4 regions of the Shewanella sp. GutDb-MelDb genome follow, and region 1 is predicted to be linked to each of the others. Evidence: predicted binding sites of a transcription regulator. Region 1 holds the regulator's gene; each other region holds the start of a gene.
What was found. The regulator LexA, encoded in region 1, represses DNA repair genes until DNA is damaged. The targets are predictions, from matches to a motif close to TACTGTATNNNNATACAGTA.
Positions count from the first base shown of each region.

Region 2: the regulator LexA is predicted to act here: its motif matches at 4,392-4,411, upstream of CXF82_RS09040 (YebG family protein).
Region 3: the regulator LexA is predicted to act here: its motif matches at 3,251-3,270, upstream of imuA (translesion DNA synthesis-associated protein ImuA).
Region 4: the regulator LexA is predicted to act here: its motif matches at 3,803-3,822, upstream of recN (DNA repair protein RecN).

Region 1 is NZ_PJBM01000258.1:2,079-10,060, forward strand. Features, by position in the region: gene ctaD (cytochrome c oxidase subunit I) at 1-1,314, opposite strand, end outside; gene coxB (cytochrome c oxidase subunit II) at 1,324-2,859, opposite strand; gene CXF82_RS18475 (cell division inhibitor SulA) at 3,311-3,823, opposite strand; gene lexA (transcriptional repressor LexA) at 3,820-4,440, opposite strand; gene plsB (glycerol-3-phosphate 1-O-acyltransferase PlsB) at 4,742-7,165, shown strand; gene mtr (tryptophan permease) at 7,165-7,982, shown strand, end outside.
Region 2 is NZ_PJBM01000180.1:3,323-11,304, reverse strand. Features, by position in the region: partial or broken gene pepN (aminopeptidase N) at 1-471, opposite strand, end outside; gene prc (carboxy terminal-processing peptidase) at 546-2,588, opposite strand; gene proQ (RNA chaperone ProQ) at 2,622-3,260, opposite strand; gene CXF82_RS09045 (GAF domain-containing protein) at 3,546-4,004, opposite strand; gene CXF82_RS09040 (YebG family protein) at 4,099-4,380, opposite strand; gene CXF82_RS09035 (paraquat-inducible protein A) at 4,577-5,203, shown strand; gene CXF82_RS09030 (paraquat-inducible protein A) at 5,193-5,837, shown strand; gene CXF82_RS09025 (MlaD family protein) at 5,815-7,982, shown strand, end outside.
Region 3 is NZ_PJBM01000161.1:3,565-11,546, reverse strand. Features, by position in the region: gene CXF82_RS07065 (hypothetical protein) at 1-531, shown strand, start outside; gene CXF82_RS07060 (MFS transporter) at 620-2,332, opposite strand; gene def (peptide deformylase) at 2,632-3,123, shown strand; gene imuA (translesion DNA synthesis-associated protein ImuA) at 3,356-4,909, shown strand; gene CXF82_RS07045 (Y-family DNA polymerase) at 4,928-6,505, shown strand; gene CXF82_RS07040 (error-prone DNA polymerase) at 6,505-7,982, shown strand, end outside.
Region 4 is NZ_PJBM01000260.1:46,443-54,424, reverse strand. Features, by position in the region: gene nusB (transcription antitermination factor NusB) at 1-394, shown strand, start outside; gene thiL (thiamine-phosphate kinase) at 574-1,533, shown strand; gene CXF82_RS19460 (phosphatidylglycerophosphatase A family protein) at 1,533-2,027, shown strand; gene recN (DNA repair protein RecN) at 2,099-3,760, opposite strand; gene CXF82_RS19450 (AEC family transporter) at 4,033-4,989, opposite strand; gene CXF82_RS19445 (LysR family transcriptional regulator) at 5,135-6,037, shown strand; gene CXF82_RS19440 (YjaG family protein) at 6,146-6,751, opposite strand; gene barA (two-component sensor histidine kinase BarA) at 6,741-7,982, opposite strand, start outside.

The DNA of each region.
Region 1 (7,982 bases):
TGAGCACCAAAAATGCCAGCGTCCTAAAGTTTCGCTGTACATGTTGCCGGTCCACTTAGGCAGCCAATAGTACGCTGCTGCCATGATGGAGAATATAGCTCCGGTGACAAGTACATAGTGGAAATGAGCCACCACGAAGTAGGTGTCGTGATACTGAAAATCCGCTGGGGTAATAGCCAACATCAAGCCTGAAAATCCGCCAATGGTAAAGAGTATGATAAACGCAACTGCGAATAGCATTGGGGTTTCAAAACTGATTGATCCGCGCCACATAGTCGCAACCCAGTTAAAGACTTTTACCCCCGTAGGTACTGCAATGAGCATAGTGCAATACATGAAGAAAAGCTCGGCAAACACCGGCATCCCCGTGGTAAACATGTGGTGTGCCCATACCAAAAATGACAGCACGGCGATACTCGCGGTGGCATACACCATCGACGCGTAACCAAATAATGGTTTGCGACTAAAGGCGGGAACGATGGCAGAGATAATACCGAAAGAGGGTAAGATCATGATGTAAACTTCAGGGTGGCCGAAGAACCAGAAAATATGCTGGAACATCACGGGATCACCACCACCTGCGGCATCAAAGAATGCAGTACCAAAATACTTATCGGTTAATACCATGGTGACGGTGCCCGCAAGCACTGGCATCACCGCTATCAACAAGAATGCGGTTATTAACCAGGTCCAAACAAATAACGGCAGCTTCATCCACGACATGCCGGGGGCGCGCATATTGACGATGGTGACGATAACGTTAATCGCCCCCATTATCGAACTTATCCCCATGATGTGAATGGCAAAAACGAACAGCGCAGTACTGTCTGGACTATAAGTGGTCGATAGTGGCGCGTAGAAAGTCCAACCAAAGTTGGGCCCTCCACCTTCCATAAACAATGAGCTCAATAGAATTGTGAAAGCAAAAGGTAAGATCCAAAAGCTCCAGTTATTCATACGAGGCAGTGCCATGTCAGGTGCACCGATCATCATTGGAATAAGCCAGTTAGCCAAGCCTGTAAAGGCTGGCATAACCGCACCAAATACCATGACTAGGCCGTGCACTGTGGTCATCTGATTGAAAAAGTTAGGTTCGACTAACTGTAAACCGGGCTGAAATAACTCGGCGCGAATAACCATCGCCATCGCGCCACCCGTAAGGAACATAATAAAACTGAACCACAGGTAGAGCGTGCCGATATCTTTATGGTTGGTGGTTAAAATCCAGCGCATGATGCCTTTCGGCGCACCATGATGATGGTCATCATGGTGATCGTCCTGAGCTGCTGGTGAGTCTTGTGTGATTGTGCTCATTTTAGTCCCTTACTTTCCGTGACCAACAACGTCAGAAGCCTGAACAGCATCACCTGAGTTATTACCCCATGCATTGCGCTCATAAGTCACCACAGCTGCAAGCTGTTGTGGTGTCAGTAGCGAGGTAAATGCCTGCATAGCAGTACCCGGTTTGCCATTGATAACAGTATCGAGATGACCCGTTACTGGGCCGGTAATCACTGCGCTCCCCACTAACGATGGAAAGGCGCCGGGTAAACCCGTTCCTGCCGCTTGGTGACAAGCAACACAACTGGTCATGTAGACTTTCTCTCCCATGACCATAAGCTCATCCATTGTTAAGTCATCTAAAGCCACAGCTTTAACTTGTTCAGCCTCAGGTAAGCTGGCAGGTAAAGTGACCGGGATTACGGTGTTGGGATCGCTGGATGCAGCTGGGCTTGAACTCGCGCTAGCAGAGCTCACATCAGCGGCTTGAACTGTATCGCCTGAGTCATTGCCCCAAGCATTACGCTCAAAAGTCACCACGGCAGCAATTTCAGTTGCAGTCAGCTGTTTAGCAAATGCTTGCATAGCAGTACCAGGCTTACCATTGACGACGATATCGACATGGGCGCCGACGGGGCCGGTGGTAATTGGGCTGCCAATAAGAGAAGGGAATACGCCAGGCAGACCTGCACCATTGGGTTGATGACATGCAGCACATTGAGCGAGATAGATTTGCTCACCTTGAGCCATGAGTTCGTCCATGGTTAAGGTTTGCGAAAGTGCGGCCTCTGCTTCAGCTTCAGCATTATTAGCTTGTTGCTGCTGGGCAAGTAACCACTTATCGAAGTCTGCTTCTGAAAGCGCTTCGACAACAATCGGCATAAATCCGTGGTCTTTACCGCACAATTCAGCGCATTGACCACGATAAATACCGGGCTTATCAATTCGTGTCCAAGCTTCATTGATAAAACCGGGGTTAGCATCTTTTTTGACAGCAAAAGCCGGGACCCACCATGAGTGGATAACGTCATCAGATGTCATCAAAAAGCGTACTTTACGATTAATGGGTAATACGAGATGTTTGTCTACTTCAAGCAAATAGTGTTCACCTTTAGCTTCGGTGCCCTCTATTTGTGCTCTAGGAGTCGACATTAAGCTATAAAACTCAACGTCTTTATCGAAATAGCTGTAATGCCACTTCCACTGCGAACCTGTTATTTTAATGGTGAGGTCAGCATTACTGGGGTCTTCCATTGCAATCAAGGTTTTGGTTGCGGGAATAGCCATGATTATAAGAATAATAAAAGGCACTACAGTCCATAAAATCTCGACTTTAGTACTTTCATGAAAGTTGGCGGCGACTGCGCCTTTTGATTTGCGATGGTTGATCATGGCATAAATCATTGCGCCAAAAACAACAATGCCAATAGCACAGCAGATATAAAGGATAATCATATGGAGGTTATAAACCTTACCACTGATCTCCGTCACGCCTTCTGTCATATTAAACGGCATTTCTGATGCAAACAGTGTAGGCGAAAATATTAGCGCCAACACACAGTACAACAATTGCTTCACTAGACTTCTCCTCTGTCAACAAGACAAAGAAGAGTCACACAGTAAGTCTCTGCTCTATGTAAACTCTTCAGTTCCCAAAAAAGCAACGATGACTTCAAAGTGCGCGAGTGGTTTATCCATCGTGTCGTTATGTTTCGACTATCGATTAGACTTTATATAATTTCAGTATTTTAATACTGGTTAGTGTAACCACACTGGCACCTACGGCTGAAATATATCAGGCCGATCTCAGTCTTCATATACTCTTTAAGGATCTACAGTCCATACATAAAGACCGACGACTAAATCGCTCGGATATAACAATATATCGTTGTTATCAGTACCTACCCTACTTGGTGTTGAAATATTGATCAAGATCACTTTTTGATTCATTTGCTTAGCGGCAGTAATAAAAAAGCTCCCGTTAAGGGAGCTTTGCTTTAGAGACTAGATTTGTAATAGAAAGAATTGCTTAATGGACTGCTGCGAACAGTGAACCTTGTTTAAACCGCTCGTCCTGTGTATTTATTGTGCTGTCAGGTAAGTGAGCATTCGCATTTTCAATAATGATACCCACCGCTTGAGCACTCTTTGCGACTAACTGCAGTCGTCTACTGTCTCGTGCATCGACTTCATTCGTCCAGGTTATTACCGCGCTTGATGTGCCACTCGTGAGCGCTTTTTCCATAGCCCAAAGTGTTTCGAATTCATCTTTTGCGTGTACCAGTAGGATTCTATCCATGCGGACGCCAGCAGAAGCGAGCATCTGTTTGTAACCGATATTAGGTGGGCTAATTAATACAATCCAGCGACCTTGTTGGCTCAGTTGAGCAAGTTGGCCACTAATCTGTTTTAATTCAGTGCGCCCCTGAGTGTGAGATACCATAGTTTCGATATCTGTATTTACCTTTTTAGACATAGCTTGAGCAGGTATATCTTGCCAAAGGCCAGGGTGACGCGGGCTTACACCTAATAATTTGTTCATTGCCAATCTCCATTACGGATCACGCCAACGGCTAAACCTTCAATACTTAAGCTTTGGTTTGCCAGATCAACTTCTATCGGTGAATAATCTTCATTCTCAGCATGTAAATAAACTTTATTGCCTTTCTTTTCAAAGCGTTTAACCGTGACTTCATCTTCTACTCGTGCCACCACAACTTGACCGTTGCTTGCATGTTGGATCTTATGCACTGCAAGCAAATCGCCTTCAAGTATGCCGATGTTTTTCATGCTGTCACCGCGTACTTTAAGCAGGAAGTCGGCTGACGGGCGGAACATGGTAGGATCAATTTTATAATGTTGCTCTACATGTTCTTGAGCCAGAATAGGTTCACCTGCGGCCACTTGACCAATAAGCGGTAAACCAAGGTCGGCATCTTCGGTATCATCTTGAATTAACTTAATTCCTCGAGAGGTACCTGGCATGATCTCAATACAGCCTTTCTTCGCTAAAGCTTTTAAGTGCTCCTCGGCTGCATTGGCAGATTTAAAGCCTAAACGTTTGGCTATTTCAGCACGGGTGGGTGGCATACCTGTGTCTGTAATATTGCGTTTAATTAGCTCTAAAATTTCAGCTTGACGTGGTGTAAGTGGTCTCATTATTAAGCCTGTCTTTCCATACAGTAACTGTCAGTATATACAGTATTTCTGTTCGCGCAAGTATTAACCAAATTTATGTTAAAGTTGAATTTATTAGCACTAGGGTGGGGCTGAGAGATTAAGGAGGGATGAACGAGATTTAATCCTGATAGGCAGGATATACATAGACTTATGATGGCTTAAGTCATTGTTCTATAAATACGCAAATGTTTCCGAGTGCCATTATAAAGCAATTGCGCAAACACTCCGAAATTCTGGTATTCTACGGGGTTATTAGAAGCGACTATACTGCAAGCGAATCATGTCGAAAAAAGACTCTCTTTGGTTTAAATCATTACGCTGGATCCAAAAAAAGCTCGTGCACACTATTGTAGTGCCTCATGATCCTTTTGAAGACCTCAATCTCGATCCAAGCAAGCCACTCGTTTATGTCATGAAAACAGAATCTGTTAGTGACATAGCAGCTCTTAGTGAGATAACCGGTAAATTCGGTTTACCTAGCCCATATAATGACTTAGAGGTTAATGGGGTGACTGCGCCGCGCGTTGTCTGCCTTGAAGGTAGCAAGCCTCTATTTGGCGAAAGAGAAAGTGCCGAACAGTATTTGCATTGCTTTAAGCGCCTATTGAGTGTGCATAAGCAAAATGAAGAATTAGATATTCAGCTAGTTCCTGTGAGTCTTTATTGGGGACGAACCCCAGGCAAAGAAGACGACACCATGCGCGCTGCTGTGTTGGAGCGTCAAAATCCGACTTGGTTACGCAAGTGCTTGATGATCTTGTTTCTCGGTCGACACAACTTTGTGCAGTTTTCTAATGCTGTTTCTCTGCGTTATATGGCAGACGAACATGGTACTGATAAGCGCATCGCACAAAAACTAGCCCGTGTCGCGCGAGTGCATTTTCAGCGTCAACGTAAAGTAATGACTGGGCCTCAGCTGCCTAAGCGCCAAGCTCTGTTCCATGCTTTGCTAAAGTCAGAATCAATTACCCGAGCCATTAAAGAAGAAGCGACAAATAAAAAAATCTCCGAATCAGAAGCGCGTGCAAAAGCGATGGAGTATCTAGATGAAGTCGCGGCGGATTACTCCGATAGCTTAGTGCGTATTACCGAGCGTTTTCTTACTTGGTTGTGGAATAAGCTCTATAAAGGTATCAATATTAAAGGTGCGGAGCAGGTTCGTCAGTTGCACCATGATGGTCATGAAATCGTCTATGTACCGTGTCATCGCAGCCACATGGATTATTTGTTGCTGTCTTACATCCTCTATTATCAAGGCATGGTGCCGCCGCATATTGCTGCCGGCATTAATCTTAACTTCTGGCCAGCAGGACCTATGTTCCGCCGTGGTGGCGCATTCTTTATTCGCCGAAGTTTTCGCGGTAATAAGCTCTATACCGCGGTATTCCGTGAATACCTCGATCAACTCTTTACTAAGGGTTATCCGGTTGAGTACTTTACCGAAGGTGGTCGCTCACGCACAGGTCGTTTATTAGCCCCTAAAACAGGCATGATCGCCATGACGCTTAACAGTGTACTGCGCGGTGTTGAACGTCCTGTCACTTTAGTGCCGGTTTATCTTGGTTATGACCATGTAATGGAAGTGGCGACTTATCACAAAGAATTAAGTGGTAAAAAGAAGAAGAAAGAGTCGGTTTGGCAAGTGTTTGGTGCGATTCGAAAGTTAGGTAATTTCGGCCAAGGCTATGTGAATTTTGGTAAGCCAATTACCTTACACAATTTCTTGAACGATGAAGTGCCAACGTGGCGTGAAGATATCGTCCAAGACCCAGAACAAAAGCAACCATGGTTTACACCAGCGGTGAACAAGTTGGCCAGAGAGGTGATGACTAACATTAACGATGCTGCCGCGGTAAGTGCAGTGACGTTAACCAGCTTAGTTTTGCTAGCATCTGAGCAAAATGCGTTAGAGCGTAGCCAGCTAGAAAAGCAGTTGGACCTTTATCTCACGTTATTAAAAGAGTTGCCTTATACCGAATACACATCGGTACCAGAAGGCAGCGGTAAAGACCTTGTATCTCATGGTCTGGAACTGAAAAAGATTAAAATTGAAAGTGATTCGCTTGGGGATATCATTTCCATCGATGATAGCATTGCAATTACAATGACTTATTATCGTAACAACATTATTCATTTAATGGTTGTCCCCTCGCTAATTGCCGCTTGCTTGCTGCGTAAAGAGCAGTGTACTCGTGATGATGTGCTTAGCTTTGTCAGTGATTTTTATCCGTTGCTGAAAGCGGAACTGTTTATGGGCATTGAGGATCCGGCAGCCTATACACACCGCATTCTAGATATTTTTGTCGCGCAAGGCTTAGTGGCTGAAAATGGTCATTTCACTGTTGCTGATAATAAGGTGAATAAGTTGCTGCTGTTGTCTGGCACGATAGACGAAACCATGCAACGTTACGCCATTTTGTTTAATTTGTTGGCAGTAAAACCGAACATGGAACGCTCGGAGCTTGAACGCGACAGCCACCGTCTTGCACAAAGGCTGGGAGCGCTTCACGGTATTACGGCGCCAGAGTTTTACGACAAGAAGCTATACGCCACGCTCAGCGTTAAATTAAAAGAGTTAGGTCATCTAACGGATAGCGAAGGGTGCAGTGATATCAAACGGATTAAAGACAGAGCCAATTTACTGCTACGTTCATTGGTAAGGCAAACAATAGTCGATAGTGTTAATGCGGAGCAAAATAGCTAATGGCCAATCATATGAACGCGGCCAAGAATAAGTCTGCTGGAAAATCGGTGTTAGGCGGCGCAATGATCATCGCCGGCACCACTGTTGGAGCGGGCATGTTCTCGTTGCCTGTTGTGGGCGCTGGGATGTGGTTTGGCTATTCAATGCTGATGCTGGTTGGCATATGGTTTTGCATGTTGGTGTCGGGGCTGATGTTGCTCGAGACTAATTTGCACTTTAAACCGGGTGCGAGTTTTGACACATTAACGAAAACAACATTGGGTCAGTTCTGGCGTATCATCAACGGGCTCTCAATTGCCTTTGTACTGTATATTTTGACCTATGCTTACATTAGTGGCGGCAGCTCGATTGTTAACCATAGCCTTGCAGGGCTTGGGATTAACTTACCGCAAAGTATTGCCGGACTCATTTTTGCCGCCGTATTAGCGTCAATCGTTATTATCAGCACTAAAGCGGTCGATAGAATTACCACTATTATGCTGGGTGGTATGATTATTACGTTCTTTATTGCCGTAGGTAATCTGCTGATCGATGTGGATACCACTAAGTTGTTTGTGCCTGATGGCGAAACCAGTTATGCGCCATATTTACTTGCGGCTTTGCCCTTTGGCTTAGCAAGCTTTGGCTACCACGGTAACGTGCCTAGCCTGGTAAAGTATTACGGTAATCAACCAAAGACGATTATTAAAGCCATCTTCATTGGTACCTTCATCGCACTCGTTATTTATAGCTGCTGGTTAGTGGCGACCATGGGTAATATTCCACGCAGTCAGTTTATTGATATTATCGCTCAAGGCGGCAATATGGGCATATTGGT
Region 2 (7,982 bases), on a different contig from region 1:
ACCGTTACTGAGTAAGAATGGAAATAATGCCTTATTGGCTTGAATACGAACGGTATAAATGGCCAGCACATCGGGTCGGTCTAGGAAGTAAGTAATACGTCGGAAGCCCTCTGCTTCGCACTGAGTACAGTATGCGCCGTCAGACATGTAAAGGCCTTCAAGACTGGTATTTGCTTCAGGGTCCAGTATAGAAATAATTTCTAAATCAAAGCTTTGAAGATCCGTCTCTATAGTCAGCTGGCTAACCTGCTCGCTAAATTCAGCTTCAACACCATTAATTTTGACTGATTTAAGTTGAATATCTTCACCATCAAGGATTAAAGGCTCGCTATGAGTACCGACTTTGGTCACTTTGCTTGTAGCTACTATTACTGTTTGTATACCCGCTAAAGAGATATCTAAATCAAGATGAGATATTTGAAAACGCGGTGCTTGGTAATCTTTGAGATACTTAGCTTGTGGTTGTGTCATTGTAGGCCTACATATTCTAATTTTAGGTTAAAAAAAACGCGCTAAAAGCGCGTTTTCTAATTCAGGATGAATCACTATTTTTGATTCTTCGCTACTTTCTCTACGTCGACTAAATCGAGTGTAATGTAAGCAGTTTCATCAAGAAATGCATCTGTTTTTTCAGTGTCATCTTCAATATCGTCTAACGATTTAACAATCTCTAGACCTTCTCGAACTCTACGTTCATTGACACGATCAAGTTGCTTCTTATCATTTTCATCACGTTCAGCGAGTCGTTCACTTTCGACCAATGAAACGGTCTTGTCGTTATGACTCTCTTTAAACTCCGCTATATCTTGGAAGATATAACTGAATTCAACGTCAGTCTTAATTCTTTGCTGATGTTTACCATCAAGATTCTGAATTAACTCTGGGTATATTTCATTTAACGTACCGTATTGAGCAACAGGTACCTTATCCCACGGCAGTGCATTTTCTTCTTCAGCCTCGCCATATTCACCAGGCGCTAATGCACTTGGGAACGGAATATCAGGGGTTACCCCTTTAAGTTGAGTGCTACCGCCATTGATCCGGTAAAACTTTGCGATAGTGTACTGTACATGGCCAATAGGCTTCTCATACATATCGTATATACGGCCAAGTCCTTTATGCTGTTGCACAGTACCTTTACCAAAGGTAGATTCACCTACAATCAACGCGCGGTCATAATCTTGCAGCGCTGCAGCAAAAATTTCTGAGGCTGATGCACTGTAACGGTCTACCATCACGGTTAAAGGACCGTCATAAGTCACTCTTCCGTCATTGTCTCTATTTTGCGAAACTCGACCATTAGCGTCACGTATTTGTACAACAGGACCTTGTTCAATGAACAGACCGGTAAGCAAAGTTGCTTCTGTTAACGCACCGCCACCATTCCCGCGCAGGTCAATAATAATCCCTTCAACTTTTGCCTCTTTCAGCTCAGCAAGCTCTTTAGAAACATCCTTTGAAAGGTTCATATAAAAACCAGGGATATGGATTACGCCCACTTTACGATTAGCGTAAGGACCTTCTGTAGGTTCAACAACCTTTGATGTTGCTGCACGGTCTTCTAGTCGTATTTTATCTCTAACAATTGTTAGTTCAAAAGGCTTGGCACTCGATCCGCCTTTATTTGGCAAGATCTCTAAAACAACCTTACTGCCTTTTGGTCCTTTAATTAACTCGACTACATCGTCTAAACGCCAACCGATAACGTCAACAACGTCTTCACCTTCTTGGCCAACACCAACGATCTTATCTTCTGGTGATAACTTCTCACTTGTCGCCGCTGGACCACCTGCTACTAAGCTCTTAATAATCGTGTAATCGTCATCGACTTGAAGCACCGCACCAATACCCTCTAGGCTCAAATTCATTTCCATTTGGAAACGTTCAGCATTTCGAGGAGATAAGTAGCTAGTGTGGGGTTCTACCGTTCTTGCAAATGCGTTCATCACCCCTTGGAAAACATCTTCACTGTGGGTTTGACTCAGACGCTTAATTGAATTGTTATATCGCTTCGATAAAACAGTAACTATTTCATCCCACTTTTTGCCTGTGAGTGAAAGATTAAGCGCATCGTATTTGACTCGCTGACGCCAGAGTTCATTTAACTCAGCTTCATTTTTAGGCCAAGCAGCATCTTTACGATCGAATTCGTAAGCATCGCCGACGACATCAAACTTCATCTCTTTATCTAGCAGAGAAAGTGCATAGGTAAACCGTTCATAGCGACGCTTTTGAATGACTTCAAACATTGAATATGCTTGCTGGAGATTGCCACTTTTTAACATTTCGTCAAATTGAGTTGAATAAGCCATAAAGCTATCAACATCGGATTGCAATAACACATTCTTACGATAATCTAATTGCTTAAGATAACGCTCGAAAACTTGCTTTGAGAACGCATCGTCCATTTCAAAACGATGGTAATGTGATCGGGTAAACAAACCAGTGACGCGTTTACTCGCCACCTTATGTTGGGGTTCCTGCTTTAAAGCAGGTAACTCGCTGAATTGAATAGTAGGGCTAACAGCCCACGCCGAGAATCCTACAAAAATACTGGCGATAGATACAGCCAGAGACATTTTCCGCATCAACAAGTTACTCCTTTACATGCTTTTAAACCATTACAGTAGTATGTATTCCGCTTTAACTTTAATCGTTAAACCTGAATCTAGCTGAACTTGAACATCTTCTTTTTTGATATCCAAAATAACACCAGCTACTGGCGCCTTACCTAGTTTGACATTTACACGTTGATTTTTCTTCAACTCAGCCAATACTGCAGGCGTTAAAATTGCTACCGCGACTTTCTCTTTTGCAGGTTTTGCGTTAGTAGCCGCTTTCGGTCTTCTCGCAACCGGTTTTTTAGCTGGCTTGTTAGCAGTAGCTGAAGGCGCTGGAGTTTTACCTGCCTTCGCTATTCTTTTTGCTTTCGCTTTTTCCTGACTTTCTTTAAGTGTAGCTTGAGCATGGTCAACGTGCTCTTGTTCTAGCTCACCACAAGAATTACCATCTAAATCGATACGGTGTGCACCGGCTTTCACACACTTAAGGTAACGCCAGCTACTTGTGTATCTTCTTAAAGCGATTCTTAGTTGAGTCTTACTGACTTTAGAATCATCAGCTAACCTTTCCGCTAAATCTTGAAACAACCCGATTTTTAATGGTTTCGTTTCACCTTCAGCAATAAAGCATAAAGGAAATGTTTCATATAAGTACGCAAGAATAGCGTTGGTATCGGTCAACTTTTCTGTTGATTCCATCTTTACTTCCACAGTTTAAAAAAGGGACACCACCAAAAGAGTTTATCTCTCTCATTGATTTACGTGTCGTTTATATTTGTCTGATTATGACCTAAAGCACAAATTAATAATGATTAATTTATATTTTTAGTGCCAAAATCAAACCTACCTTAGCAACAACCTATCATAAACGCTATTGATTCGCTTTAGCGAATAATCACGATTTGAAATTTCATTGCTCAAACCGCTCATTATAGAGACGCACGAAATGATTGCGACCACCAATTAGCAATAATTGGTCGTAGATTAACCAAATAGGCAGTTTTCGAGACTTTTAACCATCGTTTCCACACCACGCTGGTCAATTTCATCAAATCTTGATAACGAAGGGCTATCGATATCGAGTACTCCGATAACAATACCATCTCGCCTAAAGGGCACAACTAATTCTGAAACACTGGCAGAATCACACGCAATGTGTCCCGAAAATTGATGTACGTCGGCAATTCTTTGTGTTTGATTTTTTTCCACTGCTGTGCCACAAACACCTTTACCTACCGGAATACGGGAGCAAGCAACTTTCCCTTGAAAAGGTCCAAGTACTAACAGATCATTCTTTAATAGATAAAAACCAACCCAATTAAGGTCAGCTAAGTTGTCATTTAACAACGCTGAAAAATTGGCTAAAGCGGCAATTTGATCATCTTCACCCGTCAGTAAAGCGGTAACCTGACGGTTTAATGTGTCATAAAACGACGCAGTCATAAATATCCTTTAACAGTTCCATCAATTAAAACAAATAAATTCGTCGCATTTTACCAACAAACAATCAATTTCAAACAGACTATTTTCGACTTTTTTAGTTTGAATCAGTCTTTTTAGATACTTTTTTAGCGGGTGTACTTTTTTCCGGTGCACTACCTTTCAGCAAAGATTGCAGCTCATCTTTATGTTGCGCCAAATAAAAACCAATTTTTTCAATATCATTATCTTCGAGTCCTAGTTCAGATTTACTTAGAAAAGGGATCAAGTTGTCAGCGACATCAAGCATCTTGTCGTAGGCATCAGCCTCCTTCTTCGATGTAAAAGTCATCTTTTCAACCCCTTCTCTAACTACGACAAATTTTGTTATAACGGCCATAATTAACCTCACACTGTTTTTATATACAGTAAAGAGTCTCACACATTGAAGTTCTTATGCAAGTTTTCTTGAAAATCTGGTAGGCTTATCAATATAAGGACTCTGTATTAATCAATTGCCTACGCATAAATTGAGTTCAATATCACGATAAAGCTTTTTCTTTAACTTTGTACGTTTTATAGAGGTTTTAATTCTTATGACATCGGACGCGCTAGATAATAGTGTTACTTTATGTCGGTCTTGTGACCTCGTCATCAGAAAGCGTGCATTGCCTACAGGCGTCAGAGCCCTTTGTCCACGCTGCCACACCCAGCTCTATGACACACCATATTGCTCATTAAATGGCATGCTAGCACTGTGTATTACCGCAATAATATTTTTCTTCCCTGCCAATACCTACCCAGTGCTAGAGTTAGAATTTCTTGGTAGCATGCGTACCACAACGGTATTAGAAGGCGCTTTAGCAGTATACCAACAAGGCTACTGGATTGTTGCCATTGCAGTAATGACTGCCGCAGTAATTGCACCAGGCATTCTACTTATGTCTATCTTGATACAAATCGTTATCATAAAACATGGATTGCAGCATCGTCTATTAAGGTCAATATTAAAGCAGGCATTAAAACTACAGGGATTGCTGACACAACTCACAATGCTCGAAATTTATGTCATTAGCTTTTTAGTGGCCGCTTTCAACCTTGCCGACTTTGCTACAGTTTCATTTGGTTTCGGCACCTTCTGCTTTACAATGCTGTTTATTATGAATTTATTCCTTTTAAGAGAGTACGATTTGGAGCATATGTGGAGTTTTCTTGAAAAGTAACCCAAACGAATCCACATTAGGTAAGCAAATAGGCCTAACATGTTGCCCAACATGCAATAAGGTTACCTGTGCTGAATCAGCTTGTTGCAGTCGCTGTGATACCAAACTCGTTATTAGAGATTATGGGAGTTTACAAAAAAGCTGGGCTTTGTTAATCACAGCCGCGATTTTACTCATACCCGCGAATCTATACCCGATAACGACGCTTACAAATCAGGGGCAAGTCACTCAAGACACTATTTTTTCGGGTATCGCACACCTTGTAAAAACAGATATGATCCCTATAGCAATCATATTATTCACGGCGAGTATTTTGGTGCCATTATTAAAAATAATTGGCCTTACCATATACTTAACCGCGATCAGTTTTAAATTACCTATTTCAAAAAAGAATTTGATGATAGGTTTTCATATTATTGAATGGATAGGCCGTTGGTCTATGCTGGATCTTTTCGTTATTTCGTTAACCGTTGCCGTAGTTAATATGGGGCAATTACTAGATGCGAAACCCGCACCGGCTGCTACTGCATTTGCCTTGGTCATTTTACTGACGCAACTGGCAGCAAAAGTAATTGATACGCGTTTACTCTGGGACCGACTGGAAACAAAAAATGACTCAAGTACAAACACCTAAAGTCGTAAAGAAAAAACTGTTCTCGCCTATTTGGTTATTGCCCATTATTGCGCTCGCGTTAGGCGCTTGGCTTGGCGTAAAAAGCATCCGAGAATCAGGTGTAGAAGTGAGAATTCATTTCCCAAACGCTACCGGAATGGATATTGGTAAAACACTGGTTAAATACCAAGGTTTAACAGTAGGAAAAGTGGCCGATATCAGTATTGATGATCAACTACAAGGTGTGAATGTCGATGTATTAATGGACTATCGCTCTTCGCCTTTTATCAATAAAGGGACTAAATTTTGGTTGGTAACGCCGAAAGCTTCAATCACAGGCATCGAAGGACTAGACACTCTATTTTCAGGTAACTACATCAGCATTTTGCCCGGTGAAGGTGAATCACGTTCATTTTTTGAAGCTGAAATTACCGCCCCCGTTATTACCCCTGGTAATGAAGGCCTTATTGTCAACATAACCTCGGATAAGCTAGGGTCTTTAGACGTTGGCTCACCGCTCTTTTATCGTCAAATTCCCGTGGGACAAGTCGTTGGATACCGCTTAGACAATAGCCAAAAAATCATTGTAACGGCGTTTATTCAGCAACAATATGCCAGTTTAGTCAAAGTTGATTCACAATTTTGGAATGTATCAGGGATCAGTATTGATGCATCACTTTCAGGGATAGAAGTTCGCAGTGAAAGCCTCGCCTCCATCCTAGCCGGTGGTATTAGTTTTAGCTCTAGTGATCATTCTGACGCTGCTCAGAACCAACATGAATTTTCTTTATACGACAGTGAAGAGCAAGCATTCGGTGGTGTAGAGTTGATGCTTACGGCGACGGGATCTGAATCCGTATCAAAGCACACGGCAATTATATTCAGAGGCATTAAAATTGGCCATGTCACTGATAAAATATTGACGGATGACGGAGTCAGTTTACTTGTTAAAATTGACAGCCAATATAGTGAGCTACTCGCTGGCAGTTCGTCATTCTGGCTAGAAGGCGCAGATATCTCTCTCAATGGTATAAAGCACCCTGAAAGATTATTGACCGGCAGCGTGATTAACTTTACTCCAGGTACTGGAGAGCCACTGCAGCAATACCCACTGTTAACTGACCAACCGCAGCCTTTAAATACGCAAAAACTGGCTTTAACGTTACATTCCGATACAAACCCGGGTATTTCCGCGGGTGCTGAACTGCGATTTAAACAGATAAAAATAGGCACTGTGTTGTCTAGCCAACTCAATGCTGCGTTAACAGAAGTGGAATATAACATTGAAGTCGACGCTGATTTTAGTTCGCTTGTCACTAAAGACAGTTACTTTATCGCCGAGTCGGCATTATCTATTGAGGCTGACCTTGGAGGCGTTGCCGTTAAAACACGTGATTTAAATACTTTTAGCCTTGGAGCATTAAGCTTAGTCAGAAGTAGTAATAATCAGCAGATCGCTAAGGGTGCATCATTAAATGTGTTTGCCAACAGCAGCGACGCTAAAAGCTTCTTTAAGAATAAGCAGCGAATCAATAAGCAGCTCACCAGTAAAGACGGAGCGGACGTGATTAAAGGTTCGCCAATTTATTATAAAAAAATGCAGATTGGTCAAGTAGAACAAGTCGAATGGCAGCGTAAAGAGAATAATTTCATCATCGATATCAGTATCCAAAAATCATTTGCCAGTTTACTCAACGACAAAACGGTATTTTGGCGTAATAGCGCATTATCAATAAACGCCAGTCTAAACGGTATCGAAGTTGAAGTCGCACCACTTCAAGCTGCCATTAAGGGTGGGATCACATTGGGGTTACTCGATAGTCCAGTGCTAGACAATGGCAAACACCTATACGATTCAAAATTTCTCGCCTTGAGTCAGTCAACAACAATCTCATTAACCTTCCCTGCCACGGTTAAATTGGAGAAAAAAGCACCCATCCGTTATTTAGGCCACAAGGTGGGTGAGGTTCACTCTGTGGTACTGAGTAAAGATCTATCTGAATTAAACGTAGAGGCTTACCTTTATGGTGATTATGCCGCCAGCTTTAATCAACAAGATGCTAGTTTCTCGATTGTCGATGTCAGAGTGTCTCTAGCAGGAATTGAAGCGCCAGAAACCATCCTAACAGGGCCCTATATTTCAGTGTTCCCAGGCGTGAGTGCTCA
Region 3 (7,982 bases), on a different contig from region 1:
GTACTCAACGTTGGTGGCACCTTGGCGACGGACCATCAAAAATTTTCGGCCAACACTAATACCGGAGGTGATAAATGGCATTTGGGTTATCTATATTCATCCTCTAATCAGTGGCATCTTAGAGCATCGATTGATCATGGTAAAACCGATACCCCTCAAGGAAAAGCCAGCCATTATCAGTATCAACTGGGTTTGATGCATGAGCATAAAGGCTGGTTAAATACCCAAGTATTTACTGAGTTTGCCGTTAACCATTTAGCGGTTAAGTCTTATACCGACAGTACCGCGGCTAACGCCAGTATCACAGTGTTAAAACCGATTACCGAACATTGGTACAGCGAACTGTATGCCAGAGGTAATGCAGGGATTGATGGTGTTGAGCGTTTTGATGCGAGGGCCTGGTTAGCAATGGGCTACCAAGTGAACCCTCAGTGGTCATGGGTGGTACGTTATCAGTATGATTGGGAAAAGCTTGAAAATATTGAAACTGATGACACCCAATGGGTATTTGCCGTTCGCTCTCAGTTTTAATGCTGTTGCAATAACATCGTACACAATAAAAAGCCCACGCTAATGAAATTAGTGTGGGCTTTAAACATGTTAATTGAGGCAGAATTACTTAAGCTAGCTCGCCGTCAATGGTGTCTTGCGCGTGTGGTGTAACGCCAAATTTATGGAAAATAATTAAACCGAACGCAGTCAGTAGACCGAGTCCGCCAATAATAAACCACATCATATCTGGGCGCTCAGCACCTTTGGCAACTTCACTATAAAGGTAGCCAGATAATGGACCTGCCAGTAAAAAGCCAATAGCCGATGAGACAAAGTAGTAGCCCATAAACATGGCTTTTTTATCATGAGGTGCAAAACTAGCAACGTATTCTTGACTCTTTGGTGAGGCAACCATTTCTCCAATAGAGAATACTAAAATCGAGGTGAGTACCATTGCACCGCCCATGATTGCGCCATGCGCTAAGCCACCAATGGCTGTGCCTAGTGCGAGGATAATGGTTCCGCCAACCAGTACTGGAAGCGCTTGGAAGCGCTCAACAAAACGGCTAACAACTAGTTGCATCATGACAATCGATAAAAAGTTAAGCCCGATAAGGTATTCAGGGTTCACTTGGCGATGTTCACTGGCCCAGCTCTGGGCGTATTGCACTGCCAAGGCTGGAGTTTGCCCAATAGCGGTAAATGCTTGGCTTATTTCGGTTGTTGGTACCATCACTTTGGCATGAACCAGTTCAAAATAGGCTTGCTTCGCATTTAAGGTTCCAGCACTGAACTCTTGTGCTAAGCGGGTGACTTCTGATTGCAGTAAGCTGATATCGACGGGCGCAAAGAACTGCTGTAAGTCTGGGTAGTTAGCTAGCATCAAGACTAAATCAGTGGTGTCGACAAAGTCACGGATATAGATAGGTAGCGTAATAAAGATTTGCTGATACACCATCCACATGCCCGATAAAATAAGCAGGTAGATAACAAATGGTTTGTTACCTAGGCTAATTTTTTGGCCATACCATGGCGCGCCTTTTTGAGATGAAGCCAGCTTGTCCCAAATAAGATGGGCACTGAACCAACAGGCATAGATAATAAGCGTCGTTTCACCGGTGATCCATTTAGCGCCAAAAGACATTAATATAATCAGCGTACCGAAAAATAGAATCGCGAAACGAGCATTACCGAGGACCTCTTGAATATCGCTGAAAACGGCTTTGAGTGGTTTACCTTTTTGGCTATTTTGATCCGTTGGCTCTTTGTAGAATAACAGAGCAGGGATAAAGTTAAGTGCGATCCAGAATGAAGACATAATAAACACCCAGTCCCAGCTAATGGCGCGCACGTAACCCGCCACGAATGGCCCTAAGAATCCACCAATATTGACCATCATGTAAAATATGCCAAAACCTAAGCCACGGTTAGTGTCATCGGTGGTACGGGCGACAGTACCTGTTACAACAGGTTTAAAGCACGCAGCGCCTACAGCTACGCCCATGAAGGCAACAAAGAAGCCCATAAAACTATCGACCTGACCCAATATATAATAACTGGGGCACATGATGGCATAAGAAATTAGAAACATTTTCCGGTAACCATAACGGTCGGCAAGTGCGCCTGTCAGTACTGGGAAAAGGTACAAGAAAAAGGGGATCATACCTTGTAGCAGGCCACGTTCTTGATCAGAAAAACCTAATCCACCTTGATTTTGTGGCGAGGTCATATAGAGCGATGAAAGGGCAAAAAAGCCATACCAAGCGAGTCGTTCAAAGATCTCCATGGTATTTGCGACAAAGAATGTCGGGGGTAAGGGGGATCGCACAGCTTGTGTCATATTATTATCCGTATACTTTATACATTTTTAAGGATGTTAACATAGCTGTTACTAAAATGGATCGTATTGTGTGATTTTGAATCGTTTTCGCGCTAAGGGAAGCGCCGTAATTTAATATAATTCCCGAGCTTATATTATCGACTTTATTCTCAGTATCGTAACGGTTGCCATCTGAACGGCCTCTTTTCGGGGCAAACAGGGGCTGAGTACGGTAAGTTAAGACTCGCAAGAGTTGCCTTTATTGTCGATTCGGTCATAATAGCGCGAAATTTTTTAGTTAATACTAGTGTGATAATGATATGGCAGTGTTAGACATTTTAACGATCCCTGATGAGCGGCTTAAACGAAAAGCTGAGCCGGTTAAGGATATTGATGCGGTGCAGGGTTTTATTGATGATTTGATTGAAACCATGTACGACACCGAGGATGGTATCGGGCTTGCAGCAACTCAAGTCGGTAGCTTGCATGCTATTTTAGTTATCGATTTGTCTGAAGAACGCGATCAGCCGATGGTATTGATTAATCCTGAAATGGTAGAAACGCGTGGTGATTTTCAAGGGGAAGAGGGCTGTTTGTCTATTCCTGGTTATCGTGCGAAAGTGAATCGTCATGAAGGCGTAAAAGTCACTGCATTAGATCGCACAGGTCAAGCATTCGAGATCGATACCGATGAGTTTCTTGCCGTTGTACTGCAACATGAGATGGATCATCTCAAGGGTGTGGTGTTCACCGATCACCTGTCGATGTTAAAGCAGCAAATAGCGCTCAAGAAAGTGAAAAAGTATAAGTAATAAGTCCTTGCTTTAGAATTTATTACGATACATAAAAGTATTATTTATTAACGCCCCTCAATTGAGGGGCGTTTTTTTTGGCTTGCAGATCTGAATCGAGTACTTGCGATCTCAATAAAGATAATTATACTGTATGCATATACAGTATTTAAATTTAAGGATCATAACGCCTGTTATCAAAGGGTAGGTCCTCAAATGATGAGTACTTTTTATCTCACAGACAGGTGGAAACATGGATCAATCAAGCGCAAAGGCATATTCGGTATTAAAAGATAAAGAAGCGTCAGAGCCGATTGATAGTGCCAGTTTCCGCAAGCCGGTGATCGTCAATGCTGAGCGAATATGCAAGACCGCTACCAGCGCTAATACAACAGGAACCTGTTCTTTAAATCAATTGTTAGAACGGCAAGACATTTGGCGTGGGCAGCAGTGGCAGCAGCAACATGTAGCCTATCCGACGGGTTTTTCATTGTTAGATAAAAATCTTGCTGATAATGGTTGGCCACAAATCGGTGTGTGCGAAATTTTATGTGATGGTGTGGGTCAAGGTGAGCTCAGTATCGTGTTGCCTTTATTGAAACAACTTATAAGCCACTGTGTGTCATCAACACAAATTAATGATTCCATGGTGATGCTGGTGGCGCCGCCTCACATCCCTTCGCCGCAAGCTTTGTTACAACAAGGGTTGGATGTGGAACGCTTGATCTGGATAGATACTGAAGAGCGAAAAGAACGCTTGTGGTCCATTGAACAAGCGTTAGCGAGTGGCAGCGTACCACTAGTATTAGCTTGGCTAGACAGTTTATCGATAACTGAGGCGAGAAGGTTGCAGCTAGCTGCAGAGAAAGGCCAAGCCTTGTGTATGCTCTATTTACCGACAACGAATGCACAGCTGTCACACCCAGTGAATTTACGTTTAGTGCTGCAAAGACAGTGCTTTTCGGCGTTAAATGCCAATGACAGTAATAACAAAAAAGCCGTTATCGTCGAAGCATCAATGTTGAAATTAGTGCCCAAGCTGACTGAGCGCCAGCAGCCAAGTTTAAGTCGATTTTCAAATAGTCATTTAGGGATGACTGAAATCAATATTATTAAGCGCCGTGGTGGCTGGCCTAGCCCTGTCTTTAGTCTACCGCTGCTGCCTCCTCATTTAAAAGAAAGTCTATTGGGTGTCAGTGCTTGTTTGATTGATAACGCTTCGCTAAATGATGACTTGTCCGGTAGCGCCTCACTTAATATCGATTTGATAGGTCAGGATCTGTGCCAAGCGCAAGTTAGCGCAATTAAAGGGCTGGCGGATTATAGGGCTGTAATCAGTAGCCCACTATTACCGTCTACTGCGGGTGATAAGGTTCTATCTGTTATTAACACCTTATCTGTTACTAATAAGAGTGCAGCGGTTAAAGTCACAAGTAGCAGACGATCAATATTGGCTGTACACATCGATGCGGTAAACGCTGAGAGAGCGAGCAAAAAAGCTAATTCATCTTCTGTTATTTATCATGCAGCTGAGGCTGAGCGAGAAAACCACTTATCGTTGCAGCTTGAGCCAACACGTAGATTAAGCCTGCAGCCGACATATTATCTTAAAGCGCCTTTGAGTGAACTGGTGAGCGATTCAATAGAGCAGGCAACGTTAGTAACACCGACATTGTCAGCAGAGGTAAAGCGTCACAGTCAACCATCGCTTGCTGCATCTTATAACGACTCTGCTCAAGATAGATGGACAGAGTCTTATAAAACGCTGCAGCAAGGGGCGCCAACATCACCTAGCAAAATTCATTAACCTAATGCATGGTCGCTAATGGATATGTTATGGCTAGCAGCTCATTACCCACAGTGGGCACTACAATACTTCTGTTACCGCAATGAGCTAAATCAAAGCGCTGAAGTACTATTGTATGACCCTAAGTCTTTACACGTGCTGGCACTTGACGCTGGGAGTCACAAAGCTGGAGTGACGGTTGGGATGAGCCTTTCTACCGCGCAAAGTTTAACGCCGTCGGCGATGTTAGCTGAGTTCGACGCCTCCACTAATCAGCAAGCGTCAGATTGGCTATGCCAATGGAGCTATGAGTTTAGTGCACGCGTCGTGCCCCTGCGCTGCGCCTTGGTGCATGATGCACACAAAGATGGTCAATCGAGTGCGAAGTTACATGTCGATGAGTTTGTTTGTAACACCCTGTTGCTTGAAGTCAGTTCCATAGCGCTTATTTTCGATGGTATTGATAAGCTTATTGAGCAATATGCTCAACGAGCCAAAACCTATGGTTTAGAGGTGTCTCTTGCAATAGGCAAAACACCTTTAGCGGCACAGTTGCTCGCGCAGCAGTCTTCAGTCATGGCTGAAGTGACCCAAAGTGAATCCCTTAATCCTGATAAGAGCCATGCGTTACTTAGTCAATTACCGATTGCCTCACTACCGATATCACGCTTTTTAAGGCAAAGCTTTCTCGATATTGGCGTGACCTCTTTTGCGGCTTTGTGCACTTTACCGGATAAGGAACTAGGGCGACGATTCGGCCCCAAGCTGCTGCAACTTCTGGCAAAAATCTCGGGCGCTTTACCGCATCCGTTAACCTATTTTGAGCCAGAGGAAACTTATCTGCAAAAACTGTCTTTATTATATGAAGTTGAATTGATGCAAGGGATTGTTTTTCCGTTAGGTAGAATGCTCAAAGAGATGGCGAGCTACTTAAAGCAACGCCAACTTGCGATTCAACAGCTTAAATTGACCCTCATCTACCGTGATAGCGAGCGCAGTCAGCTTGATATTATTATTCAGTACCCCTTTGCCGAGCATCGCAGTGATAACTTATTAAGCTTATGCCGTATGCAACTAGAGCGTGTCACTCTGTATCAACCTGTGGTTGAAATGGTGATTTCTGTCGACAAGTTTGTACCTATTACGATTGCTAATGACAACTGGTTTGGACCACAACAGGCAGCTCAGGGGCAACGTTCAGAGAAAGCTTTGCGGCTGATGGCGCTGCTACAAGCAAGACTGGGTAGCGATAAGGTGAAAGGACTGCTGGCAACTTCTGCTCATTTACCTGAAGAGAGTTGGCAAGCAACGGATCTTTCCGCTACCAGCCAAGAGCACAGACCCGTTATCAAGTCATTGCAACAACTCTCTGATCTTGGCCATCCGACGACAGGCCTCAGCGTGGGGGCGTGCCGTCCAAGTTGGTTGTTGACGACACCTGAAATGATCTCGATTGAGATGATTGAGCTGTTAAAAGGACCTGAAAGACTGCAAACACACTGGTGGCAGGAGCCAGCCATATGCCGTGATTACTATATTGCGAGTCATCAGCTAGGCGGATTATGTTGGGTATTTAAAGATAGCCGTGGTTTTTTCTTACATGGCTGGTTTGGCTAATGTACGCCGAACTACATGCTATCTCTAATTACACCTTTCTTCGAGGAGCTTCTCATCCTCACGAGTTGGTCGAACAAGCCGCATTACTGGGATATAAAGCGATTGCGATTACCGATGAGTGTTCATTTGCGGGCATCGTGAAGGCGTATGAGGCTGCCAAAAAACAGCAGATTAAGTTGCTGGTGGGCGCGGAGTTTCAATTAGCAGAAGGTGTGTTTGTGCTGCTTGCGATGGATCGCCGTGGTTACGGGCAAATTAGTCAATTAATCACAACCAGCCGTCGCCGAGCTGCAAAAGGCGAATATCAACTGCACTTTAGTGAACTAAAGCAAGGTTTAGAACGCACCATTTTATTATGGCAACCGACGTCACTTAATCCAATTCGCAGTGATTTAGGCGATTTATCACCGCAACTAGAGGCTTATCAAACTAAGATGCTCGCCATTGGTCAGTCTATCCGCAATGTTTTTGCTCAGCGTTGTTATCTACTGATGGAGCGCAGCTTAGTGGCTGGCGAAGCATTAAAGATCCAGTTGTGGACTCAAATTGCCAGTCAGTTAAACATGGCGTGTGTTGCGGCAGGTAATGTTCGTATGCATTGCGAGCAAAGGCAGAAACTGCAAGACATACTCACCTGCATCCGTTATAGCACTGAACTTTCACAAGCGGGGGAGCGTTTGTTAGCCAACGCCGAAACGGCGCTTAAACCGATGAGTGCGATATATAAACGCTACCCAAAGGCGTGGATTGATAACTCATTACTTATCGCCGCGCAGTGTGATTTTTGCCTTGATGAACTTAAATATGAGTACCCAAGTGAGGTGGTGCCGAGTGGATTATCAGCGAGTCAGTATTTAGCGCAAGAAGTCTATAAAGGAGCTATGCGCCGCTTTAACGACCATGTTCCAACAAGCGTGACATTGCAGTACGAAAAAGAGCTTATCTTGATTAAAGAGATGCAGTACGAATACTTCTTCTTAACCATCTTTGATATCGTTCAATATGCCAAGTTACAACAAATTTTGCATCAAGGGCGAGGCTCTGCGGCTAACTCAGTTGTTTGTTACTGCTTAGGGATCACTGAGGTTGACCCTACAAAAGTGAATATGCTGTTTGAGCGTTTTGTCTCTAAAGAGCGCAATGAGCCTCCTGATATTGACGTTGATTTTGAACATGAACGCCGTGAGGAGATCATTCAATACATCTATCGCAAGTATGGCAGAGAGCGGGCGGCGCTGGCAGCGACAGTGATAAGTTACCGTTTTAAAAGCGCACTGGCAGACGTTGGAAAAGCATTAGGCATCGATAAACAGCACTTAGACCATATGCAGCACAGCATTGATAGGCGTGACAGTGAAGCGGATTGGTTAACCCAGCTACAAGATAAATCCTTGGTACCAACCGAGGGAATGGGCAAATATTTATTGCCGCTAGTGCAGAGCATCTTAGGGTTTCCAAGGCATTTATCGCAGCATGT
Region 4 (7,982 bases), on a different contig from region 1:
GCGCCGAAAGGCACGTCGTTTAGCGGTTCAGGCCATTTACTCTTGGCAGCTAAGTGGCAACAATATTGCTGATGTTGAGCATGAGTTTCTAACTGAACAAAATGTTGATGGTGTCGATATAACTTACTTTCGTGAGTTATTAGCGGGCGTAGCAACTAAGAAAAGCCAATTGGATGAGCTAATCATTCCATTTTTGACTCGTCCTTTGAATGAAGTTGACCCTGTCGAAAAGGCGATTGTTCGTTTAGCAACTTATGAGCTGACTTTCCGCAAGGATGTTCCTTATAAAGTAGCAATTAACGAAGCTATCGAGCTTGCCAAAGCATTCGGCGCTGAAGATGGACATAAGTTCGTTAACGGTATTCTGGATAAGCTAGTCGCAAGAACGAAATAGTAAAAACGGCATCTTCGGATGCCGTTTTTGTATGCCTAAAAAGAGAATAACAGTTGCATGATCCGTGGCTGGCATTTAATAGCAGAACACATCTAACGTAACTAAAATCATAGCTAAGATCCTCTTACTATTAGCTCCTCTTTTTTCCTCAAACCACTTCTTAATTTGTGATTGGTATTGTGAAAGAATTTCAATTAATCGAAAGCTTTTTTACTGGGCGTGCCCAGTCTCGAAAAGACGTTGCACTTGGCATTGGTGATGATTGCGCCATTGTTGAACCCGCTGCAAATAAATCTGTTGTGATATCTTGTGACACCTTAGTGGAAAACGTGCATTTCTTTGCTGATATGCCTGCAAAAGATCTGGGGTATAAGTCGCTAGCGGTGAATTTATCCGATCTGGCTGCTATGGGCGCGGAGCCTGCATGGATGACATTGGCGCTAACCTTGCCAGAAGTCGACGAAAATTGGTTGGCAGATTATAGTGAAGGCTTGTTTGAAATTGCCGAATACTATGGCGTAGCACTTATTGGCGGTGATACTACTCGTGGTCCCCGCTCAATCACCATTACCATTAATGGCCAAGTGCCTAAGCATGCGGGTCTGACTCGTAGCGGCGCAAGAAATGGAGATTGGATCTACGCTACCGGCACATTAGGTGATTCAGCTTTAGGGCTAGATCTACTGCGTGGAAAAGCGGATTGTAATGAAGACGATAGAAACTATCTTATTAATCGTCATTACCGGCCAACTCCAAGGGTATTAGCGGGGCAAGCACTGCGCACGCTGGCATCGAGTGCCATTGATATTTCAGATGGTTTAGTCTCTGATATCCGACATGTACTGAAAGCCTCGAATATTGGCGCGACAATCAATGTCGATAAGCTGCCTTTATCTCCCCAGCTCAAAGCCAATGTCTCAGCTGAGATGGCGCTAAGCTATGCATTAACGGGTGGTGAGGATTATGAACTACTCTTTACTGTCTCTGAAGCCCAAAAAGGCGCACTAGAGATCGCATTGGCTGAGACGGGTGTGAAGTTTACTAAGATTGGTCAAATTTGCACGGGTGGCAAGTTGAAATTGTTGTTAGATAAACAGCCATTTGAGCCCATTAACCTCGGATTTGAGCACTTTAATTGATGAATTTACTTTCAAAAGATAAAGCACTAACCAAGCTGTCTCTTAAAAATCCTATTCATTTTTTGGCATTAGGATTTGGCTCAGGTTTAGCCGCAAAGGCGCCAGGTACATTTGGTACGCTTGCCGCCATACCGCTCTACTTATTAATGGCACCATTGAGCTTACCTTGGTATATCGGCTTGACGCTTTTTACCGTCTTAATCGGCTTTTATATATGTGATAAAGCCGCTAAAGATATGGGCGTGCATGATCACGGTGCTATTGTTTGGGATGAGATTGCCGGTTTACTTATCACCATGATAGCGGCGCCAGCGGGTTGGCAATGGTTACTGGCCGGTTTTGTGTTGTTTCGCTTTTTTGATATTTTGAAACCATGGCCGATTCGTTGGCTGGATGCAAAAGTGCAAGGTGGTTTTGGGATTATGATTGATGATGTACTTGCAGGGATATTTTCCTTGATTTGCTTACACACCGCAGCTCACTACTTGATTTAGGTCGTGAGTGTGGCATTAAAAAAGGAGCTATTGTTAGCTCCTTTTTTAATGGTTGTTTTACGCAAGTTCATTTAACTAAACAGCAGCTCTTTAGCATTGGCAATCGTATTACTGGTAATGGTGTCACCTCCCAGTAAGCGAGCTAACTCCTCAATTCGCTGGTCTTTATCTAGGGCGACCATGGATGTTTCTGTTTTACCAGATTTACTGGTCTTATTAACAAACATATGTTGATGGCCATTACCGGCAACTTGCGGTAAGTGGGTCACGCAAAATACTTGAGTCGATTCCCCTAAACTCCGCAGCATCCGGCCGACGACAGCCGCCGTTGGACCTGATATCCCCACATCTACTTCATCAAAAATGAGTGTTGGAGTCGCGACTTTTTTAGCGGTAATAACTTGTATGCCAAGGCCTATTCGAGAGAGTTCTCCGCCTGAGGCCACTTTAGCAATGGGCTGCAAAGGTTGACCTGGATTGGTGGTCACGAGAAACTCAATAGCATCGGAGCCTTGAGGGCTAATGACGGCTTGATTAAAGTTGACTGCGATACTGAATTTACCCTTAGGCATGCTCAGCTCATGAATCGATTGAGTCACTTTTTTATCGAGTTCTTTAGCGTAGCGGCCACGACTAAGGCTTAGTTTTCGTGCGTGATTCAAATATGCCTGTTGGCTATTTTGCAGTTGATTGCGGATCTCTTCAAGTTTGTCCCCGTCCGATCCAAGCTCATTGAGTTCATTCAACAGACCTTGATGGTGAGCAAACAATTCACTGGCATTGACATGGTGTTTGCGCGCCAGTTGCAGTGCTTTAGAGATCCGAAGCTCTAATTGTTCAAAGTATTCAGGGTCGAGTTCTAAACCTTCTAAATACCGTTCAAGCTCGCTACTACTCTCTTGTACTTGAATAAGTGCATCATTAAGCATGGCGACAACGCTGCCAAGTTCGGCATCATAACTTTCTAAATCTTGCCCCTGACTTATAGAGGTATTTAATAATGACTCAACACTCGCTTGATCATTGTCCTGCAAAATATTTAATTGGCTACGGCATAGCTCGATTAATGCCGTGCTGTTGGCGAGTTTTTTATGTTCAGCCTCTATGGTTTCAAACTCGCCTTTAGCAATGGCAAACTCATTGAGTTCTTCGACCTGGTATTGCAGTAACTGTTTACGAGCAAGCCTTTCATGCTGCGCTAACTCTAATTGATGTAACTGTTTTTCAACCGTTTTACATCTCTGATAACTCGCCGCTACAGTGTCGAGTAGCATCTTATGGTTGGCGTAACTATCGAGTAAAGTAAGCTGGTGCTCACTTTTTAGCATCGCATGGTGAGCGTGTTGGCCATGGATGCCAATCAGCAGTTGTCCGAGGCATTTTATCTGTGCAAGTGGGACTGGATTACCATTGATATATGCGCGTGAGCGGCCATCATTATTGATGGTTCGTCTTAAGATACACTCATTATCTAGTTCGAGATCATTGTCTTCTAACCAGCGCTTTGCGAGTGGAATATCAGATAATGAAAAGCGTGCACTTACCTCCGCTTTGGTGGCGCCAGGCCGAATGGCATTAGCGTCGGCTCGATTACCTAGGCACAAGCCTAATGCATCTATAGCAATAGATTTACCCGCGCCGGTTTCACCAGTGATACTGGTCATGCCGGCTTTAAAATCGAGTTCCAAAAAACGCACAATAGCAAAATTATTAATGCTGAGTTGGCAAAGCATAGTGATGTCCTATCCCAATACACTGTATTAATGAACAGTATATACTGTTTTTTTATACAGTAAACTATCAGTTGGAAAATTAATCGATATCGGCAACTTTTTTCATCTCTAATTACCGCGCCCTATAAGCTAAAAGCTAATCAATACAGTTAGATGGGAATTATTCATTAGCGGGTTAATAAATTTAGCTAGTGCACTCTCTCACTATGCAGAAGTAAAAGTTGCTAGAACCAAGGTTTAGCAAGGCGGGCATTTAAATTAAGCATCGAATGTTAACCCAATAGATAAGCTTCTAATAACGGTAAAGTAATAAAGGTGACAAGGGTACCCAATAGTATTCCCTGAGCACTGGTGATGACTTGAGTTTGGTACCGTTGTGCAAGTAGGTAGACACTGGCAGCAGTCGGCAGCGCCGCGAGTATGACGCCCATAGCAATCAATTGTGGATCAACATCTAGGCTAAACATGATCAAGTAAGTGACTAGAGGCTGAAAAATCAGTTTAATGGCATTGATAGCACTAATCTCTGTGAGCTGTTTCAGGCTAATAATATGTGTTGAAGTTTGGTGTTGAGCTGATTTAGCGAGCACCATACCGATGGCAAACAGTGCACAAGGGCTCGAGGTCATACCCAGTTGACGAATGATGAGGGCGATACTATCAGGCAAAGTAATTGTCATTGCGGATAGGACTATCCCAACCATACTACCCACTACAATAGGGTTGTGCATTAAGGCGAGGCTAATGATTTTTGCCGCTGAGCTGCTTTGCTTGCGGCCAATCATTTCCAATGACACGAGCGCGATGGCAAAAATTAACACCGATAATAGACTGGCAATAGCGGCTGCGGCGAGTGCCGTTTGATTATTGGGAAACAACATCGCCATTAAGGGAATACCGATAAAAGCAGTATTGCCAAAGGTGGCGTTGAGCGCTCGCATAGACGCGACTGCGTTTTGAGATGGATTGGTCCAACGCGAGACGAGAAAGGTGATCGCGTAGCTGGTTAGCATGGCGCCACTAAACCCAGCGATATAACCCCAGTGCAGTATGTCGTTGATCGGGGTTTGTGCCAATGTGATCAGCATAATGGCCGGAAACGCAATATAGTACACATATTGGTTTAAAACTTGATCGGTCTCAGCAGGCAGCAGTTTTGATTTTTGCACCAAAGTGCCAATCAACATGATGCCAAATACAGCGAGTAGTGGCGTTATAACAGCTGACATATTTTCTCTATTAACTTGTCTACAATATACGTAAAACACGCATAAAATTGAGTTAGAACATTATCATATTTACGTTTTGTTATACTATTAATCTTAGGTCGTAGCCGATCCCCTTTTTATGTTTTAAACGCTTGGGTTTATATTGATGAATAGTAATTTTGGTTTGGAATTACAGCTGATCTACCAATTTGTTCATTTAGTTAATGCAGGGAGCTTTTCCCAAGCCGCTAAAGAGCTGGAGATGCCAATTGCAACGGTGAGCCGTAAGTTGACTAAATTGGAAACACAGCTCGATAAGCAGTTGTTGATGAGGAACACTCGCAAGCTGCGTCTAACAGAGGAGGGCATAGCGCTGTTTCAGCAATATCAGGCCATAGTATCTCAGTTTGACAGTATCAGAGGCGCTGCGGTGGATAAGCCTGAAGGTACCCTTAGAATAGCGGCTCCGGTGTCAATTATTTCGATGATTTTCATCCATGCCATTAACGAGTTTTGTGAAAAATTCCCAGATATACAGCTGCATATAGTACAAAATAATAACGTAATCGATCTTATAGATGAGGGGGTTGATGTTGCTATTGTCGGTGGCACCCAACCAGATTCTTCTTGGGTGTCGAGCTCTCTTGGCGTGCTTAATTATGGTTTGTTTGCCTCGTCGCAGTATATGGATAAGGCACCTAGCTTGTGCCATCCAAGCGATTTAGAACAACACGCGTTGATTAAAGTATGGCCTTTGTTTAACTGGACTTTAAAGCACCCATCGGGAGAGAACTTTTATTATGATGGACCTGCAAAACTGACGTTAAGTGAGTTAAATGGCGCAGTGCAGGCCGCTGTAGATCATGGTGGGGTTTTATATGGCCCAGCACTTTTTGTGAAAAACCAGCTTAAGAGCGGCCAGTTGACAACGCTATTACCTGAATGGATTGGTGAGAAAAGGCGGATTTCAATCTTGTATCATCAACGCAGTCATCAACCTTTGAAGGTTAAGCTCTTTATCGAGTTTATGCAGTCCAAAGCGGAGCAATTGTTCTCGATGGACAGTTAAGGGAACAACTATCACCTTGAATTAAGCGTATTCTATACCCACGTGATCCTGATTTTACAAATGGCATGAGTATAAGAGTCGCTTTAATAAAGCGACTCTTTTGCGGTACTAATCTGCTGCGCTGACGCCAATATTTGATATGCTGACGGTGACAATTTCTCGGCGTAACTCTTTGATGAAATCGGCTTTGAGGTGTGGGTTCTTTTCGATGGTTTGCAGAAGATCTTCTTGCATCTCTTTTTCTTCAACCATGACTTCATGGTTAAAAATATAATCATCTAATTCTGATTCTTTATCAAAATCTTGCTCGCAGGTTGCTTCAATATAGTTGGCAACCGTAGCTGACGAGAGCTTACTGATATTAGTGATATCTTCTTCAACTTTACTTTCTAGTGCGCTTAGCAAAGAGGTTAAGGCTACCGCTGCATCTAGTGCTGGATATACACCGTAGACGTCAAAATCAGCAGGCTCTGGCGTATTTTCTTCTATACGTTCCATTTGTAGCTCTAAATTTAGTTTCAGTTTATTGTCGTACATTGACTGCCAAAGCAGGTTGAGCAGTGTATCGAGCACCTTCGGGTTGCCAAATTCACACACTTCAGAAAAAAGCTGATAATTGGGTAGCATGCGCTGGCATAATGCAATAGCAAAAAGTTTCTTTTGTGCTAGTGTTAGCCCTTTTAAGCGTTGAAAAAAGCCCGGTTTATTTGTCATCTTTTATTTCCACTGATAGCTGGGTGATCACTTGATTAGCGGCTGATTCTACCTTAGTTAACTCATCAAGTAACTCAAGGATTTCAGGTTCTACATCTTCTACAGTAACACCACGCTTTAACCCTGACTCTATCTCCTGACAAAGTTGTTGGGTGGTCGGCACGCCACAATAACAGCTTGCACCGTGTAATTTATGAATACAGGTAAGCATGTTTTGCTGATCAAAATTCGTGAGTGCACTATTGATATGCTCCACCGTCTCTGGCAGTGACTTTAACAACATCTTCAACATTTCAATTGCTAAGTTTGGCTTGTTATTTGCCTGCGTCAAACACAGTTCCCAATTTAAGGTGCGCTGATCAAAGTGGGTGAACTTGGGTTTGTTTTTCCATTTGCGGATCACCTCCTTCAGTGCTGCCTCATCGATAGGTTTGGGTAAGTAGCCATCCATACCACTCGATGATATACGCTCTCGCTCTTCAGCTATAGCGTGGGCGGTCACTGCTATAATGGGCGTATTGCGATTAGCTGAATTTTGTCTTATTAGTTTAGTGGCGCTAATGCCGTCAGTGCCTGGCATTTGAATATCCATAAAGATAAGGTCAAAACTGCGTTGTCTTGCAATTTCTACCGCGGCATCACCATTATCGACAATGAGCACTTGGGTCACTAGCTCTTTTAGTAATGTATCCATAAGCTTTAAATTAGCAGGGTTGTCGTCAACTGCCAGTACGGTTAAGTTTTCTCTCACCTCGGGGGCCGACATTATTGCAGGCATTGGCAATACTTCGGCTTCAAGTGTAGATTGTTGATCGATCAAGCTACTGGACAGTCGCTTCTCACCGATAGGCATCGTGAGTTGCTTGTCGATATAGGGACGAATTTGAGTGAAGATATCCTCACTTTCGACGCAATTGTTTATCAGCATTAAGTAACTTATTTTAGGTTTAGCCACTTTGAGCAGCTCAACACCGTTGCCGCCAGTCGCGAGCGGTTTACAACTAAAGAGCCCATAATCAAACAAGTGATTTGACTGAGTCACAATAAATTCGAGCTGTTTACTGCTGGTCACCTTAGTGACTTTAAGACCCCAGCGTAGCAGCATACGTTCAATGGCATGCTGTGATAACGGATTAGGTTCGAATAGTAAAATGCTTTTATTCTTAAGCGTACCAATTGGTAAGGTATCGCTGATGGGGAATTGGCTTAAGTTAAGAGGTAAGGAAAACCA